DNA from 3 places in the Mesorhizobium sp. P3_A8 genome. Region 1 is predicted to be linked to each of the others. Evidence: predicted binding sites of a transcription regulator. Region 1 holds the regulator's gene; each other region holds the start of a gene.

What was found. The regulator PhoB, encoded in region 1, activates phosphate uptake and scavenging genes when phosphate is short. The targets are predictions, from matches to a motif close to TGTCATNNANCTGTCAT.
Region 2: a site for PhoB is predicted at 2,828-2,844, ahead of AC1DX4_RS20150 (esterase-like activity of phytase family protein). Genes of this name have one in related genera too.
Region 3: a site for PhoB is predicted at 3,971-3,987, ahead of AC1DX4_RS19225 (YdcH family protein). Genes of this name have one in related genera too.

Annotation. Positions count from the first base shown of each region.
Region 1 covers NZ_JBFUGI010000013.1:34,583-40,630, forward strand. The annotation lists gene pstC (phosphate ABC transporter permease subunit PstC) at 1-390, shown strand, start outside; gene pstA (phosphate ABC transporter permease PstA) at 394-1,245, shown strand; gene pstB (phosphate ABC transporter ATP-binding protein PstB) at 1,242-2,045, shown strand; gene phoU (phosphate signaling complex protein PhoU) at 2,071-2,778, shown strand; gene phoB (phosphate regulon transcriptional regulator PhoB) at 2,798-3,487, shown strand; gene AC1DX4_RS26985 (ROK family protein) at 3,500-4,744, opposite strand; gene xylF (D-xylose ABC transporter substrate-binding protein) at 5,016-6,048, shown strand, end outside.
Region 2 covers NZ_JBFUGI010000008.1:164,708-170,755, reverse strand. The annotation lists gene AC1DX4_RS20160 (trimethylamine methyltransferase family protein) at 1-236, opposite strand, end outside; gene AC1DX4_RS20155 (GcvT family protein) at 249-2,660, opposite strand; gene AC1DX4_RS20150 (esterase-like activity of phytase family protein) at 2,958-4,421, shown strand; gene AC1DX4_RS20145 (L,D-transpeptidase) at 4,477-5,268, opposite strand; gene AC1DX4_RS20140 (MATE family efflux transporter) at 5,461-6,048, shown strand, end outside.
Region 3 covers NZ_JBFUGI010000007.1:358,502-364,549, forward strand. The annotation lists gene AC1DX4_RS19195 (amino acid ABC transporter ATP-binding protein) at 1-417, opposite strand, end outside; gene AC1DX4_RS19200 (amino acid ABC transporter permease) at 422-1,072, opposite strand; gene AC1DX4_RS19205 (amino acid ABC transporter permease) at 1,074-1,739, opposite strand; gene AC1DX4_RS19210 (transporter substrate-binding domain-containing protein) at 1,812-2,684, opposite strand; gene AC1DX4_RS19215 (IclR family transcriptional regulator) at 2,814-3,602, shown strand; gene AC1DX4_RS19220 (YdcH family protein) at 3,614-3,817, opposite strand; gene AC1DX4_RS19225 (YdcH family protein) at 4,057-4,230, shown strand; gene ispG (flavodoxin-dependent (E)-4-hydroxy-3-methylbut-2-enyl-diphosphate synthase) at 4,533-5,786, shown strand; gene AC1DX4_RS19235 (lytic transglycosylase domain-containing protein) at 5,792-6,048, shown strand, end outside.

The sequences.
Region 1 (6,048 bases):
ACCAAGGACGTCTTCGACACGGTGCCTCCCGTGCTGAAGGAATCGGCCTACGGCATTGGTTGCACCACCTGGGAAGTAACCCGCCGCGTCGTCATTCCCTACACCCGCATCGGCATCATGGGCGGCGTCATGCTCGGCCTCGGCCGCGCGCTCGGTGAAACCATGGCGGTGACCTTCGTCATCGGCAACGCGCACCGCATCTCGACCTCGCTGTTCGCGCCGGCAACGACAATCTCCGCCACCATCGCCAACGAATTCACCGAAGCGGTCGGCGATCTCTACACTTCTTCGCTGGTGGCGCTCGGCCTGATCCTGTTCGTCATCACTTTCCTGATCCTTGCCATCGCACGCTACATGCTGATGCGCATCGACGCCCGCACGGGAGCCTGACCGATGTCGACAGCCACGTCGCTTCACCAGAGCCGCAAGCGCAAGAATGGCGTGATGATGACGCTGTGCGTTGCCGCCGCCGGCATCGGCCTTGCCTGGCTGGCGCTCATCCTCGGCGCCCTGCTCTACAAAGGCCTTTCAGGTGTCAATCTTGCGGTTTTCACGGAAATGACGCCGCCGCCCGGCGATGCCGGCGGTCTGCTCAACGCCATCTACGGCAGCATCGTGATGACCATCATCGGCATCATCGTCGGCACGCCGATCGGTGTGCTGGCCGGCACCTATATGGCCGAATACGGCCGCTTCTCGAAGCTCACCACCGTGGTGCGCTTCATCAACGACATCCTGCTGTCGGCGCCGTCGATCATCATAGGCCTGTTCGTCTATGAGCTGATGGTGCGGCCGATGGGGCACTTCTCGGCGATCGCCGGCGCCGTCGCTCTCGCCATCCTGGTCATCCCGGTCGTCGTGCGCACCACCGAGGACATGCTCAACCTGGTGCCCAACGCGTTGCGCGAAGCCGGCACCGCGATCGGCGCCCCGCGCTGGGTGGTCATCAAGTCGGTTGCCTACCGCGCTGCAATGTCCGGCATCGTCACCGGCATATTGCTGGCCATCGCCCGCATCTCCGGCGAGACCGCACCCCTTCTTTTCACGGCGCTGAACAACCAGTTCTGGTCGAGCAATCTCAACGCGCCGATGGCCAGCCTGCCCGTCACCATCTTCCAGTTCGCTCTCAGCCCTTACGAGGAATGGCAGCAGCTGGCCTGGACTGGCGCACTCATCATCACATTGACGGTTCTCGCGCTCAGCATCGTTGCGCGCAGCTTGACCGGACGCAGAGAGGACAAATGAGCCAGATGTTGTCTCCAGACATGACGATCGCCGCCGAGGCAGCCGCCAAGGTAAAGATCGAGGTCAAGAACCTCAACTTCTACTACGGCCAGTCGAAGGCGCTGAAGGATATCACGCTGTCGCTGCCCGAGCGCAGCGTGACCGCCTTCATCGGACCGTCGGGCTGCGGAAAGTCGACGCTGCTGCGCGTCTTCAACCGCATCTATGAGCTCTATCCCAAGCAGACCGCCGAGGGCCAGGTGCTGCTCGACGGCCAGAACGTCCTCGACCGCTCGCAAGATCTCAACCTGCTGCGCACCAAGATCGGCATGGTGTTCCAGAAGCCGACCCCGTTCCCGATGTCGATCTATGAGAACATCGCCTTTGGCGTCAGGCTCTATGAGAAGATCAGCAAGGCCGAGATGGACGGCCGCGTTGAGCAGGCGCTGAAGCGCGCAGCCCTGTGGAACGAGGTCAAGGACAAGCTTAACGCCAGCGGCCTCAGCCTGTCCGGTGGCCAGCAGCAGCGGCTGTGCATCGCCCGCACCGTGGCGGTGAAGCCGGAAGTCATCCTGCTCGACGAGCCAGCCTCGGCGCTCGACCCGCTGTCGACCGCCAAGATCGAGGAGCTGATCGACGAACTGCAGGCCGACTACACGATCGTCATCGTCACCCACAACATGCAGCAGGCGGCGCGCGTCTCGAAGCAGACCGCTTTCATGTATCTGGGCGAGCTGGTCGAGTTCGACAAAACCGAGAAGATCTTCACGTCGCCTCGCGAGAAGCGCACGCAAGACTACATCACCGGCCGCTTCGGCTGATCGCACGCATACGAGGACCAGGATCATGGCCGAACACACAGTCGCAGCCTTCGACGAGGATCTCGGACAGATCAGCAGGCTGATCAGCGACATGGGCGATCTCGCTGGCTCGATGGTCGGCGGCGCCACCAAGGCGCTGCTGAATTCCGACAACGCACTGGCACAGCGCGTGGTCTCCGACGACGCCATCATGGATGCGCGCCAGCGCGAACTCGACGATCGCGCCATCACGCTGATCGCCAAGCGCCAGCCGATGGCCGACGATCTGCGCCACGTCGTCGGCTCGATCCGCATGGCCGGCGATCTCGAACGCATTGGCGATCTTGCCAAGAACATCGCCAAGCGTGTCGGCACCGTTGGTCTCAGCGCCACGCCGCGCGACCTGTCGCATTCCATCGACGCCATGGCGCAGCTGGTGCTGATCCAGGTGCAGGGCGTGATCGAGGAGTATGCGGCGCGCGATGCCGCCGCACTGGCGAAGCTGCGCGCCGACGACGAACGCATCGACGTCAAATACACCTCCGTCTTCCGCGAACTGCTGACCTACATGATGGAAGATCCGCGCAACATCACGGCTTGCACCCATCTGCTGTTCTGCGCCAAGAATCTCGAACGCATCGGCGACCACGTGACCAACATCGCCGAAAACGCCTACTATGTCCTGACCGGCACGCAGTTGCCCGCCAATCGTCCCAAGCAGGACGAGACGGCGATGTCGGCGCCCGCGGCCTGACGCAAGAGGTGACCAATCAATGATCGCGCCACGCATCATGGTGGTGGAGGATGAGGAGCCGCTGGGGGTGCTGCTCCGTTACAATCTTGAATCCGAAGGCTACCAGGTGGAGGTGGTGCCGCGCGGCGACGAGGCTGAGATCCGCTTGCAGGAGAACGTGCCCGACCTTCTGGTGCTCGACTGGATGGTGCCGGCGGTGTCCGGCATCGAACTCTGCCGGCGCCTGCGGATGCGGCCCGAGACCGAGCGGCTGCCGATCATCATGCTGACCGCGCGGGGCGAAGAAAGCGACCGCGTCCGTGGGCTCTCGACCGGCGCCGACGACTATCTGGTCAAGCCGTTCTCGACGCCGGAATTCATGGCTCGCGTCAAGGCGCTGCTGCGCCGCGCCAAGCCGGAAGTCCTGTCCAGCGTGCTCAAGGTCGGCGACATCGTGCTCGACCGTGAATCGCACCGGGTCTATCGCAAGAAGAGCGAGATCCGGCTCGGGCCGACCGAGTTCCGCCTGCTCGAATTCATGATGCGCCATCCCGGCCGCGTCTTCTCGCGCAGCCAGTTGCTCGACAATGTCTGGGGCGAGACGATCTATATCGACGAGCGTACGGTGGACGTGCATGTCGGCCGCCTGCGCAAGGCGGTCAACAATGGCCGCATGCCCGATGTCATCAGAACCATTCGTGGCGCGGGCTACGCGATCAGGGAAGATTGAGCGGGACCTGATTCAGGCAACGTTCTTGCCGGTGCCAGCTCTCGCCTGCACGCCCGGCGCGAAAATCTCCTGGTCGACGAAGGTCAGGGCGCGCATGGCGCAGCCTTCGCGGATCAGCGGCAGTTCGTTCGGTTCGGTGTCGAAGGAAATCGATTTCGAGTGCTGGCCGCCGGCCGTCTGGGCGATGGCCTCGCGCAATGCCGGCTCGATCAGGTCGAAGGCGGCGGCGCTGACGCCGACCATCGCGACGGGTGCGGGGTCGATCAGCGCGAACAGGCTGCCGAGGGCGTAGCCGAGCGCCTCACCGGCCTTGCGGTAGGCTTCGCGCTCGGGCCCGTCGCGTTCCCGTGCCGTCGCGGCCAGTGCCCGCATCTGCGCGTCGCTGACATCGGCGACCGGCTCGGTGTCCTCGCTGAGCTGCCTGGCGTTGCGCCAGATGGCGTAGTTGCCGGCATAGGCCTCGACGCAGCCGCGGCGTCCGCAGCGGCAGAGCGCGCCGCCTGGCCGATGGATCATGTGGCCGAACTCGCCGCCCGAGGAATGGGTACCGGTGAACAGCTCGCCCTTCAGCACCAGGCCCATGCCGATGCCGTGCGACAGAAGGATGGCGATGAAGTCGTCGCGGTAGCGCTCGGGATCGCGCCAACGCAGCGCCACCGCCATCATGTTGCAGTCGTTCTCCATGGTGGCTGGGATGCCGAACTCTGCCTCGAGGATGTCGGCGAAGGCGATGTCGGTCTGCGGCGTGATCGGCGACCACAGCATCGCCCGGGCCTCGGTGTCGGTGATGCCCTGGATCGCCAGCGCGATGCGGGCGACGCTGCGCACGTCGATATCGGGATCCTCGAGGCGGCGCCGTACAATGGCGACGCATTCGCCGATCAGCGCCTCGCGCGACATGGTCAGCGTGTCCAGCCGGCGCTGTTCTTCCGATACCACCTGGCCGGCATAGTCGATGACGGCGACGGAGAGGAAATTCAGCGACAGCACCACGGTCATGACAGCCGCAGCCTCCGGGTTGAGGCCGAGGCCGACCTGCGGCCGGCCGCGCTTGAGTGCGCCGGCCTCGCTCGGCTTGCCTTCGGCCAGTATGCCTTCGCCGATCAGGTCGGAAGAAATCGCCGATATGGTCGAGTGGCTGAGGCCGGTGGTCGCGGCAATCTCGGTGCGCGAGGGCCGACCGGCCCGGCGCACGGCCGCAATCACCATCGCGCGGTTGCGCCGGCGCAAATCGTCGTGGCGGATTCCGACCGACATGTTTTCCCACATCCTCCCGGTCGCCGCGGTTCCTCCAGCCCCTCGAACGCTGCCGGCGACACGGTCAAATACTGGCAGAAGCGGCCCGTCCTGTCATTTATTTATTCCGAGGCTCGAAAAAAATTCATGAGGACATCAAAATCCATCAGAATCGTTGTTGACAGCGTTCCGGTGTTGGATCAGTGTTTTTTCGAGGCTCGAAAAAATAGAGCCTCTGTGCCGGCCTTAGGGCCAGTTTGGTCGCGCCATACGCGGCGCAGGGAGGAATATCATGAAGAGATTCACAGCCGCCATCCTGGCGGGTGTCGCCATGTCGCTGACGCTTGTGTCGGTCGCGCAGGCGAAGGACAAGGTCATCGGCGTTTCCTGGTCCAACTTCCAGGAAGAGCGCTGGAAGACCGACGAGGCCGCCATGAAGAAGGCGATCGAGGCCGCCGGCGACAAGTACATCTCCGCCGATGCGCAGTCCAATCCCGGCAAGCAGCTTACCGATGTCGAAAGCCTGATCTCGCAGGGCGCCAATTCGCTGATCATCCTGGCGCAGGATGCCTCGGCCATCGGCCCGGCCGTGCAGAAGGCGCTGGACGAAGGCATTCCGGTCGTCGGCTATGACCGCCTGATCGAGAACAAGGACGTCTTCTACCTGACCTTTGACAACAAGGAAGTCGGCCGCTTGCAGGCGGCTGCGGTGTTCAAGGCCAAGCCGGAAGGCAATTATGTCTTCATCAAGGGCTCGGGCGCCGATCCGAACGCCGACTTCCTGTTCTCGGGCTCGATGGAAGTGCTCAAGGCGGCCATCGACAGCGGCAAGATCAAGAATGTCGGCGAAGCCTATACGGACGGCTGGCTGCCCGCCAACGCCCAGAAGAACATGGAGCAGTTCCTGACGGCCAACGACAACAAGGTCGATGCCGTGGTCGCCGCCAATGACGGCACCGCCGGCGGCGTCGTCGCGGCGCTGACGGCGCAAGGCTTGGCCGGCACCGTGCCGGTGTCGGGCCAGGACGGCGATCATGCCGCGCTGAACCGCATCGCGCTCGGCACCCAGACCGTGTCGGTGTGGAAAGACGCGCGCGAGCTCGGCAAGAACGCCGCCGAGATCGCCTCGCAGCTGGCCGACGGCAAGAAGATGACCGACATCGCCGGCGTCAAGGACTTCACGACGCCTGGCGGCAACACCGTCAAGTCGCTGTTCCTGACCCCGGTCGCCATCACCAAGGACAATCTAAACGTCGTCATCGACGCCGGCTGGATCAAGAAGGACGAAGTCTGTGCGGGCGTCGCCGCCGGCAGCGTCGCGGCCT
Region 2 (6,048 bases), on a different contig from region 1:
GCGCTGGCGAAAAGCTCTCGTGCCTGCGGCAGCAGCACCTTGATGCCGAGCTCTTCCAGCACGCGCAGCGCCGTGTCGTGGATCGCGGCGACCTGATCATCCGAAAAGATCGGCTGCGGCAGGAACGGGTTCTTCAGCGACCGGTAATTGGGCCGGCGGCTGCTTTCGCTGCCGGCTTCGCCCGTGCGTCCACGCCGGCGTTCGCGCCTGCTGTCTCGTGCCGCGTCATCGACCATCGAAAATCCTCCTCATTGCCGCATCGCCTTGCCCGAGGGATCGTAGGGCGAGGCCGCGATGATCCGCGCCGGCCGCTCGACGCCGACAATGTGCACCGAAAGTGCCGTCCCCTCCTCGGCAAAATCGTCGTCCACCAACGCCAGCGCGACGCTCTTGCCGATCGTGTAGCCAAATCCGCCCGAAGTGACGAAGCCGACGCGCCGGCCGTCGTGCCAGACCGGCTCGAAGCCGCTGGCGTCGGCGTCATGCGCATCGATCTCCAGCGTCACCATCCGTTGCGACGTGCCGGCATTGCGCTCCTTCAGCGCCGCATCGCGGCCGATGAAATCGCCCTTGTCGAAGGCAATGAAGCGGTCGAGGCCGGTCTGGCGAGGCGTGTAGCCCTGCGTGAATTCGCGCGACCAGATGCCGAAGCTTTTCTCCAGCCTGAGCGCATTGAGCGCGTAGTAGCCAATCTCGGCCAGGCCGAGATCCTCGCCGGCGGCAAGCAATGTGTCGCGCAGTGTGGCATGCATGGTCGCGTGGCAGTTGATCTCAAAGCCGAGCTCGCCAGCGATAGACAGGCGGGCAACCCGCGCCTGAACCATGCCGATATCGAACGCGCCGCAGGCCATGAATGGCAGTGCCGGACCGGAGACGTCCTGATGCGTGGTCCGCTCGAGGATTTTCCGCGCGTTCGGCCCGGTCAGCAGGAAGCCGCTCATTGCATCGGAGAGATCGGCGACAGCAACACCTTCCGCCGCGTGGCTCTCGAACCAGCGCATGTGGAATTCCCTGAGATAGTAGGAGCCCATCAGCCAATAGTCACTGCTGCCCCAGTTGATCACGGTGAGGTCGCCCTTCAGCCGCCCGTCCGGCCCGAGCATCGGTGCCAGCCCCGCCTTTCCGGCCTTCGGCAGCTTGCAGGCAAGCAGTCGGTCTAGCCACGCCTCGGCGCCCGGTCCCGACACCGCATAGCGCGCATAGGCCGAGATATCGACGAGACCGGCGGCACGCCGGACCTGCAACGCCTCGTCGCCGACGATATCGAAGGCGTTGGAACGCTTGAGCGTGGTGTTCTCGCGAAAACCCATCGGCGCGAAATAGGCCGGGATTTCCAGCCCCCACGATGCCGTCCATTCGCAGCCCGCAGCACTCATGCCGTCATAGGCGCCAGGGCGTTTCAAAGGCCGGCCCGCAGGCAGCCGCTCATTGGGAAAGGTCATGACGAAGCGGCGCGAATAGAACTGGCGCGTTGTCTGCTTGAGGTATTCGCGGTTGGCGGCGAAGGCGCCGTAGCGGGCAATGTCCATGCCAAAGATGTCGGCCTGCGGCTCGCCGTAGATCATCCATTCAGCCAATGATTTTCCAACGCCCCCGCCCTGGCTGAAGCCGGCCATGACGCCACAGGCGACCCAGTAGTTTTTCAGGCCGCGCACCGGTCCGACGATCGGGTTGCCGTCGGGGGTAAAGGTGAAGGCTCCGTTGACCCATTTGCGGATGCCGGCCGTCGCCAGGCACGGAAAGCGCTCATGCGCCTTGGCGAGTTCCGGACTGATGCGGTCGATGTCTTCCGGGATCAGCTCGATGCCGTAGTCCCACGGCGCGCCATCCATGTTCCAGTGCTTCGGGTTCTGCTCGTAGACGCCGAGCAGCACGCCCTTGCGCTCTTGCCGCAGGTAGGAAAAACCGTCGAGGTCGACGGCGATGCCTATTTCCCGGTCGAGTGCCGCGATTTCCGGAATGTCCTCGGTGATGAAATAATGGTGCTCCATCGGCGTCACCGGCAGGTCGACACCGGCCATGCGGCCGAGCTGCTTTGCCCACAAGCCGCCGGCATTGACGACATGCTCGGCAACGATGGTGCCCTGCTCGGTGACGACGTCCCAATGGCCGTCCGCGCGCGCCTTCAGCTCGACCACCCGATTGCGCAGGATGATGTCGGCCCCGCGTTTCTTCGCGGCGCCCGCATAGGCATGTGTCGTGCCGTAGGGGTCGAGATGGCCTTCGTTGGAATCGTGCAGGCCGCCCAGCACACCGGCGACGTCGACGATCGGGCAGATCTGTTTGATCTCTTCCGGAGTCACCAGCCTGGCGGTCTCGATGCCGACCGACTGGAACACCGCCCACGCCGATTTCAGCCACTCCCAGCGCTGGGGATCGCTGGCGATGTTGACGCCGCCGGTCATGTGCAGGCCGATGTCTTGGCCGGATTCGGCCTCGATCTCGCGGTAGAGATTGATGGTGTAATCCTGCAGCGCCGCGACGTTGGGATCGGCGTTGAGCGCATGGAAACCCGCTGCCGCATGCCAGGTCGAACCGGCTGTCAGTTCGGCGCGCTCGATCAGCGCCACGTCAGACCAGCCGAACCGCGTCAGGTGGTAGAGCACCGAGGCGCCGACCACCCCACCCCCGATAACCACTGCGCGATAATGCGGCTTCAAGGCTTCCCTCCCGGTCTGTCCTAGGCGGGCACCATATACGCACTGGACATAAGTGTCTAGTGCTGTGCTTGGACACCCGAACGCATGTGCGAGGTACCATCAATTCCTTCGCTCGAGCGTGTGTTGTTATCGGCCGGTGAACAAGCCGGCAGGCGGGCATCCCGCACTGTCACGCAAGCATCATGTTCGCGCCTTAGACCGCTTTTTGGAGGGCGGCGCGCGGCATCATCGATGTGCCGCCTCTTTCAGATTTTCGATCTTCGGCCGCTCCGGCACATCCGTCTCAAGAGGATATCCATGAAACATCCGTACCGAACCGCCTCGCTCGGCGTCGCGCTGGCCTTGTTCACCGCCTTCACTCCCGCGCTTGCCGACAGCACCGCGACCGTCCTCGTCAACAAGGGTCTAGTCGGCGTCGGCCGCATCCCGGCCGCCCAGCGCGACAAGTTCGGCGAGACCTTCGGCTCGGGTTCCGGCATGGCGATCGACACATCAAGCTGGACGCATGATGCGGGCACCTACAAAGGGTCGCTCTGGCTGCTGCCGGATCGCGGCTACAATGTCGCCGGCACCACCGATTACCGGCCACGCCTCAACACCATCGGCATCGAGTTCACCCCGGCGGCACCAGGCACCGCCGGCCAGGAACAGACTGCAGTCAAGGCGACGCTTGCCGACACCATGCTTTTGACCGACGACAAGGGCGCTGATGCCACCGGCCTCGATCCGCTGTCGGATGTGCGTGGCGCCGCCGGCGACATGCCGATGCTGCCCGCCGCCACCAATGGCAAGCTCGCCCTCGACAACGAGGCGATCGTGCGGCTGCCCGACGGCTCGATGTTCATCTCCGACGAATATGGCCCCAACATCTACCGATTCTCCGCAGAGGGCCGCCTGCTGTCGGCGACCCAGCCGCCGGCAGCCCTGGTGCCGACGCGCAAGGGCGCGCCAAACTTCTCCTCGGACAATCCCGGTCCAGGTGCTGCCGAACCCGATCCGAAGGATCCCGAGACCGGCCGCCAGAACAACCAGGGTCTCGAAGGCATGGCGATGACGCCGGACGGCAAGTTCCTGATCGCCGTGTTGCAGTCGGCGACCAGGCAGGATGGCGGCGATTCCGCTTCGACCCGGCAGAACACGCGGGCGCTGGTCTATGACACCTCCGACCTCGCCCATCTCAAGCTGGCGCATGAATATGTCGTGCCGCTGCCGGTGTTCAAGGACGCCAAGGGCAAGACCAAGATCGCCGCGCAAAGCGAGATCGTGGCGCTGTCGGACACATCCTTCCTGATGCTGGCGCGCGACAGCGGCAACGGCCAGGGCCTGAAGGGCGACACCTCGCTGCTGCGCCAGATCTTCGTCGTCGACTTTTCAGCCGCGACCGACATTGCCGGCGGCGCCTTCGATGCCGCCGACAAGCCGGTCGCTCCCAAGGGCGTGCTCGATCCGTCGGTGACGCCGGCCAAGCTGACGCCGTTCATCGACATCAACGACAATGCGCAGCTTAATCGCTTCGGCCTGCACAATGGCGCGCCGAACGACCACAACAACCTGTCCGAGAAATGGGAAGCAATGTCGCTGGCCAGCGTGCTCGATCCGAAGCTGCCCGACGACTACTTCCTGTTCGTCGCCAATGACAACGACTTCCTGGCCCAGGACGGCTTCCAGGTCGGCGCGCCCTACAAGGCCGATGACGGCGCCAATGTCGACACCATGTTCCTGGTCTATCAGGTCACGCTGCCGGGTCTGGCCAAGAAGTAACCACCCCTATCCAGGCGGGCGCGCTTGACGCGTCCGCCTTCACGGCTCGTGCAGACTACTTCAAGAGCTCCGCGTCCTTCGGTACGCCCGCATCGATCGGTTCGGCCGTCCTGCTCGACACGGCCATGATCTTGCCGGCAGCCGACAAATTGGGACGCACGAAGACCTGGGCGGGGCCGTTGACGCGGCTGTAGAGGTCGATGATGTCCTGGTTCATGAAACGCACACAGCCCGACGATGCGTTCTTGCCGATGGAATCCCACTCCGGCGTGCCGTGCAGCCGGTACATCGTGTCCTTGCCGTCGCGGAAGAGATAGAGCGCGCGGGCGCCGAGCGGGCTCTGCGGACCGGGCGGCATGCCATCCCTGTATTTCGCCAGTTCCGGCCGGCGCTTGATCATTTCCGGCGGCGGCGTCCACACCGGCCATTTCTTCCTCGCCTGGATCACGGCGCTGCCGGTCCAGCCGAAACCGGCCTTCCCTAAGCTGACGCCGTAACGGATGGCCTTGCCGCCGTCGCGCACCAGATAGAGGAAATGCTCGGAGACATCGACGACGATCGTGCCTGGTTTTTCTCCGGTCGGGTCGGCCACGATCTGGCGTACGAACTTCGGATCGAGCTTGGCCACCGGGATGGCCGGCAGTTGAAAGCCCTCATCGGTGCGCGCGGTATACATTGTTGCGGTATCGCCGAGCGCAGGCTCGGGCGCCGCCGCTGCGACTGGCGGCGGCGTCACCACCTCCGTCGTGGTGCATCCTGAAACAGCCACGGCGGCCGCGCCCAAGGCGGACGCACCAAGAAACGCACGCCGGCTCAGGCGCTCGGAAAACAGCGGACTATCGGACATGAACCCCCCGGCTATTCATAAGATCTGGTAAGCAATGCGGGCCCCACGCCCCCGGGGGATCAATAGCCCATTCCGGGAGCTTTGAGAACATGATTAGATCGAGACACGCCTGCGGAATTTTCCGACGCCGCATCGACCTGTCTCGTTGAATCGGCAATCATCACGGACCGGACTCGAGACAGGCCTTCAGCCATGACCGAAAAAATGCCCACGCGCCGGCGCACCGGCGACCTGACCAGCGGCCCGATCCCGCGCACGCTGCTGCTGTTTGCCTTGCCGGTGCTGGGCTCCAACGTGCTGCAGTCGCTCAACGGGTCGATCAATGCCGTCTGGGTCGGCCGCTTTCTCGGCGAATCGGCGCTGACCGCGACCTCCAACGCCAACCTCGTGCTGTTCCTGATCCTGGGCACGGTGTTCGGCATCGGCATGGCGGCGACCATCCTGGTGGCGCAGTCGGTCGGCGCCCGCGACCTGCCCGAGGCGCGCCGCATCGTCGGCACCAGCGCCACCTTCTTCTTCCTCGTCTCCATTGTCTTCGCCGTCTGCGGCTGGATCTGGGTCGACGCCATCCTCAACACGCTCGGCACACCGGCGGACGCCTTGCCGCTGGCGCGTTCCTATCTGCGCATCATCTTCGTCGCCGTGCCGATGATGAACCTTCTGTCCTTCGTCATGACCGTGCTGCGCGGTGCCGGCGATTCGCGCACGCCCTTCTTCTTCATGGCGTTGGCTGTCGTCCTTGATATCGTGCTCAACCCACTGCTGATCCGCGGCATCGGG
Region 3 (6,048 bases), on a different contig from region 1:
CCAGTGTTCGGCGGCCTGGCGCGCCTCGGCCTGGCTCTTTCCCCGCACCTTGGTGAGGCCGAGCATGATGTTGCCGGCAGCGGTGAGGTGCGGAAACAGGTTGAAGCTCTGGAACACCATGCCGGTCTCGGCGCGCATGCTGGCCAAGTCGCGCTCGCTGCGGCGCTGGCGCGTTCCAGCCTCGCGATAGCCGACCTCCTTGCCGTCGATGCGGATCGAGCCGCTGTCGTAGCTCTCGAGGAAATTGACGCAGCGCAGCAGCGTGGTCTTGCCGCTGCCGGAGGGACCGATGACGGTCACCACCTCGCCGCGGTTGACCTGAAGGCTGACGGAACGCAGCACCTCGACGGCGCCGAAGGCCTTGGAGACATCGCGCACGTCGAGCAGCGCGGGACTGGCGTTTGTGGCATCGGACATCGTGCTATTCCCGAATGAAGGCAAAGCGCCGCTCGAGCCGCCGGCTGGCGAGCGAGAGCGCGTAGTTGACCGCGAAATAGATGAGCGCGCCGAGGATATAGAGCGGCATTGCCTCATAGGTGCGGCCGATGACCTGGTTGATGGCCTGCATCAGATCGGTGATGCCGAGCAGCGACACCAGTGCGCTGCCCTTGACCGCATCGGTGACGCCGTTGATCCAGGGCGGCAGGAAGCGCCTGAAGGCCTGCGGAAAGATGACGTAGGTGAGCCGTTGGCGGAAGGTCAGGCCGATCGCCATCGCGGCTTCGGACTGGCCTTTCGGGATCGAGCCGACCGCGCCCCTGAGATATTCGATGACCTGAGCCGTCTTGAACAGGGTCAGCGCCAGCACGGCGGCCCAGAAAGACGGCAGATGCAGGCCGATGGCGGGCAGGCCGTAATAGACGAAGAACATCAAGACTAGGATCGGAATGCCGCGAATGGTGTCGGAGAAGATGCGCACCGCCCAGCGCAGCGGGGCAGGGCCATAGACCAGGCCGACACCAAGCACGACGCCGGCGATGAGCGACAGTGTGACGACCAGAAGCGACACCCACAGGGTCAGGGCGAAGCCTTTGGCGAGGAAGGGCAGGGCGTAGAGGATCTGGCTCAGCATGTCAGCGCGCCGCCCTGAACCGGCGCTCGACGAGCCTGAGCCCGAAAAGCAGGATGTAGCCGGTCACCAGATACATCGCCGTCGTCACCAGATAGACCTCGACGATGCGGAAGGTGTTGAAGTTGATCCACTGGGCGCCGAAGGTGAGCTCGGGCACCGAGATGACCGAGGCGATCGACGTGTCCTTGAACAGCGAGATGAAGGTGTTGGAGAGCGCCGGCAGCGTGATGCGCAGCATGGTCGGCAGACGCACGTGGATGAGCCTTTGCCAGGGCGTCAGGCCGATCGCCTTGCCGGCATCGAGCTGGCCGCGCGGGACGGCTTCTAGCCCTGAGCGAAACACCTCGACCAGATAGGCGCCGCTATAGACCGACAGCGTCAGGACGAACGATGTCGGTGCGCTGTAGGCGAGATCAACCACGGTCGGCAGGCCGTAGAAGACGAGATAGACCAGCAGAATCAGAGGCACGTTGCGGATGAATTCGACATAGGCGGCGATGATGGTGCGCACCGTGCGTCCTGCCGAGACATACCAGACCGCCAGCACCAGGCCGATGAGGACGCCGATGGCGATCGAGATCACCGCAAGCTCGAGGCTGAGCAGCAGGCCGCCCCAGAGCTTGTCGAAATGCCGCCAGATCAGATTGAAATTGAGGGCATAGCCCATGCCTAAGCCTTAGCACACAGCGGACCGTCGGGAGGCGGAAGGGCGCCGGGGCGCCCTCCCGCCTGATGCAGATCAGATGGCCGGGAAGCCGGGATGGCGTGCCGGCGGCTCCTGTCCGAAATAGTCCTTGAATGCCGCGTCGTAGAGGGCGTTTTCGTGGCCGAACATGGCGATGGTGAAGGTCGCGTTGACGAAGGACAGCCAGTCGAGGTCGCCTTGCCGGAGTGCTGCACCATACAGCATGCTCAGCCAGCTCTTGCCGGCGTCGAAATATTTGTCCGGGTTGCGCGAGGCGAGCCAGCGCACGGTGGACAGATCGACGGCGGCTGCGTCGACGCGTTTCGATTCCAGTGCCTGAAGCACGTTGGCCTGGGTATCGATCTGCATGACCTGGCACTGCGGCAGCACCGAATGCACCTGTGCCTCGGCATCGACATTCTGCAGAATGGAGATGCGTGTTGCGGCGCCGCCGGCGAGCAGCTTGTCGAAGGTCTTGTTCTCGGCGGTCGGAAGGCTCAGCAGGGCAACGCCCTCGACATAGTAGGGCCGGGAGAAATTGACCAGCTGCGAACGCTGGGCGCTCATCGTCATGAACTGGATGGTGATGTCGACCTTGTTGGTGGTGACGTTGGGAATGCGCTGTGCCGGATCCTGCATGACGAACTCGACCTTGGTCGGATCATCGAACAGGCCCTTGGCCAGAATGCGCCCCATGGTGATGTCCATGCCGACCAACTCGCCGGCATCGTTCTCGAAATGCCAGGGCGCGTTGGTGCTGCCGGTGCCGACGATCAGCTTGCCGCGGTCGAGCACGGTGCGCAGCAGGCTGTCGGATGCGGCCTGCGCGGCGGCCTTCTGGGCATCGACGGTGGCCAGCACGCCGGCGGTGGCCAGTCCCGCCATTCCCAATTTCAGAAAATCACGTCTTCCGGATGTGTCGTTCACGGCGACCTCCTTTCGTGTTGTGTTCCCCTATGCACAGGCAATACACGCGACGGTGATTTCAAAGCGATTGTCTCTTACAAGAGACGCATGTATCCTGTACAAGACAGATACTAACACCAGGAATCGACAATGCAAGATGGCAATGCCTTGGCAGTTTCAGCCGACGAAAAGACGACAGCTTCTCGCGAGAAGGGGCTCAACCGGGTGCTCGAAATCCTGGACTTTCTGCACACGACGCAGCGGGCGATCGGCATCGGCGACCTTGCCAAGGGGGTGAACGCTCCGCGTTCCACGACCTACACGCTGGTGCGATCACTGGTCGACGCCGGCCTGCTGGAAATGGAAGGCGACGGCAACCGCGTCTATTTCGGCAAGAAGCTCTATCTCTACGGAATGGATTATGTGCGCGGCAACGATTTGCTACGGCGCGGGCGCCAGGAGGTCGACCATCTGTCGCGCGAGACCGGCGAGACGTCGGAACTGTGCATGCTGCAGAGCGGCCGCTACACCATCGTCCACGCAAGCCCAGGCACCAGGCCGTTCCGCATCAGCTCGGCCACCGGCCTGCAGATACCGCTGCCGTGGACCGCGTCTGGCAGGTTGCTGTTGGCAGGGTTGGAGCGGGCTGAGATCGAAGCCATGGTGTCTGACGACGATCTCTTGCTACCCGATGGTCGCAAGCTGCGGCTCGATGATTTCATCGACGATATCGCCAAGGCAGGGGTGACCGGCTACTGCGTCACTTCGGGCTTGGTCGATGCCTACACGAAATGCCTTGCGGTGCCGGTCTTTTCAGCGCCGGGCAAGGTCGAGGCGACGATGTGCCTGGTGGTTCCCATCGACACGTCCGATGAGCGGACCGGCAGTCTCATCGGCCTGCTGCGCGACCGCGCGTCCAGGCTTTCGATCGGCGGATAGGCGAAAGACGGCTAAGCGATGATGTCTGGAATGATCTTGTCTTCCAGGGTCATCAGCCGGTCCTTGAGCGCCAGCTTCTTCTTTTTCATGCGCTGAATCTGCAGCGGGTCGCAGTTGGTGGCGATCATCGCGTTGATCGCGGCGTCGAAATCGGCGTGTTCCTGCTTCAGCCGGGAAAATTCGAGGCGAATATCGGCCTTTTCCTGATCGGACATTCTCTACCGTCTGCACGTCTGCGGCGCCCAAAACTGGGCCTGGTTGGGCGGGGGCGGCAATTTCTGCCACCGGCGCGCAGCCAATATCACATTTCACATTGTCGTGGAATGCTACCACGCAGCATTCGACATCCCGGTCGGAAGGTGGCAAAGTGTCATCGTGCCGTCACAGAAGCGACCTGCGGTGGACGTGTCTTTGACGGCTGCAATCGAGGAAACCATGAAAGGGAGAACCAATCATGTCTCTTGCATCCCATCTTGATGAGTTGCAGCGGAAACACGGCGACATCGAACGCGAAATCGATGACGCGATGAACCACCCATCGGTGGACGACCTCGAAATCGTGAATCTCAAGCGACGCAAGCTGGCACTCAAGGACGAGATTGAAAAATTGAGGGCGACCACGCATTGACGCTCAACTGATATAGCCGCTCATCATTTGCGGTCTTTCTTGCCGGCGGCAACCGCCGCCGGTGTCGTGGTTTTGATTTTGTCAACGGCTATGAGCCATGGCTAATATTATATCTTCAAGCTCCTTCTGACCAAGCCATTTGCGATCCTGACGGCGGCCATTTCTGGCCAGTGGCGACCTGTCGCCATTGACAAGCCATCTTTGCTCCTCCACCTCATGCCCGAACCTCAGCGCATCGGCCCCGGGGAGTGCTTGTGCGTCCAAGCGGACGCACGGAGCTTCAGAGACAAAAGGCTGCCGGCATGACCGGATATTTTTCCTTTCCTTTCCCCCGCCGCACCTCGGTCGGCGTCGATGTTGGCGGCGTGGTCGTTGGCGGCGGCGCCCCGGTTGTCGTGCAGTCGATGACCAACACCGACACCGCCGATATCGACCAGACCGTTGCGCAGGTCGCGGCACTGCACCGCGCCGGCTCGGAGATCGTACGCATCACCGTCGACCGCGACGAAAGTGCAGCCGCCGTGCCGCGCATTCATGAACGGCTCCAGCGTCTCGGCATCAATGTGCCGCTGGTCGGCGACTTCCACTATATCGGCCACAAATTGCTCGCCGATCATCCTGCTTGTGCCGAGGCGCTGGCCAAGTACCGCATCAATCCCGGCAATGTCGGCTTCAAGGACAAGAAGGACCGGCAGTTCACTGATATCGTCGAAATGGCGATCAAACACGACAAACCGGTGCGCATCGGCGTTAACTGGGGCTCGCTCGACCAGGAGCTTCTGACCCGGCTGATGGACGACAACCAGGACAAGGGTTTCCCGCTGACGGCGCAGGAGGTGATGCGCGAGGCAATCGTGCAGTCGGCGATCCTGTCGGCCGAGATGGCCGAAGAAATCGGCCTCGGTCGGGAAAAAATCATCCTGTCGGCCAAGGTCAGCGGGGTGCAGGATCTGATCGCCGTCTATACCGAGCTTGCCACCCGCTCCAACCACGCGCTGCATCTTGGTCTCACCGAGGCCGGCATGGGCTCGAAAGGCATCGTCGCCTCGTCCGCCGCCATGGGCATCCTTTTGCAGCAAGGCATTGGCGACACCATCCGCATCTCGTTGACACCGGAGCCGAATGGCGACCGCACGCGCGAAGTGCAGGTGTCGCAGGAACTGCTGCAGACCATGGGTTTCAGGCAGTTCGTGCCGATCGTCGCCGCTTGCCCCGGCTGCGGTCGCACCACCTCGACCGTGTTCCAGGAGCTGGCGCAGAACATCCAGGCGGACCTGCGCAAGAACATGCCGGTGTGGCGTGAAAAATATCCCGGCGTCGAGAACCTCAAGGTCGCGGTGATGGGCTGCATCGTCAACGGCCCGGGTGAGTCCAAGCATGCCGATATCGGCATTTCTCTGCCCGGCACCGGCGAGACCCCGACGGCGCCCGTCTTCGTCGACGGCAAGAAGGCGGCGACGCTGCGCGGACCGTCGATCGCGGCGGATTTCGAGAAAATGGTCGCCGACTATATCGATCAGAGGTTCGGTCGTGGCGGCAAGGCCGCGGCAGAGTAGACCAGATGCAGCGTTTCCTCTGGGCGGCGCTGATAGTCTTGTGCGGTATGGCCTGGTCGACGCTTGCCGGGGCCGATCCGCCGCAATCGGCCAAGCAGCGGCTGATCGACAAGGTCTGCAACCTGATCCAGGCCCATGCCGACCAGAACGGCCTGCCCAGGGATTTCTTCGCCCGGCTGATCTGGAAGGAAAGCCGTTTCGACCCCAATGCTGTCAGCCCCGTCGGCGCCGAAGGCATCGCCCAGTTCATGCCGGGCACCGC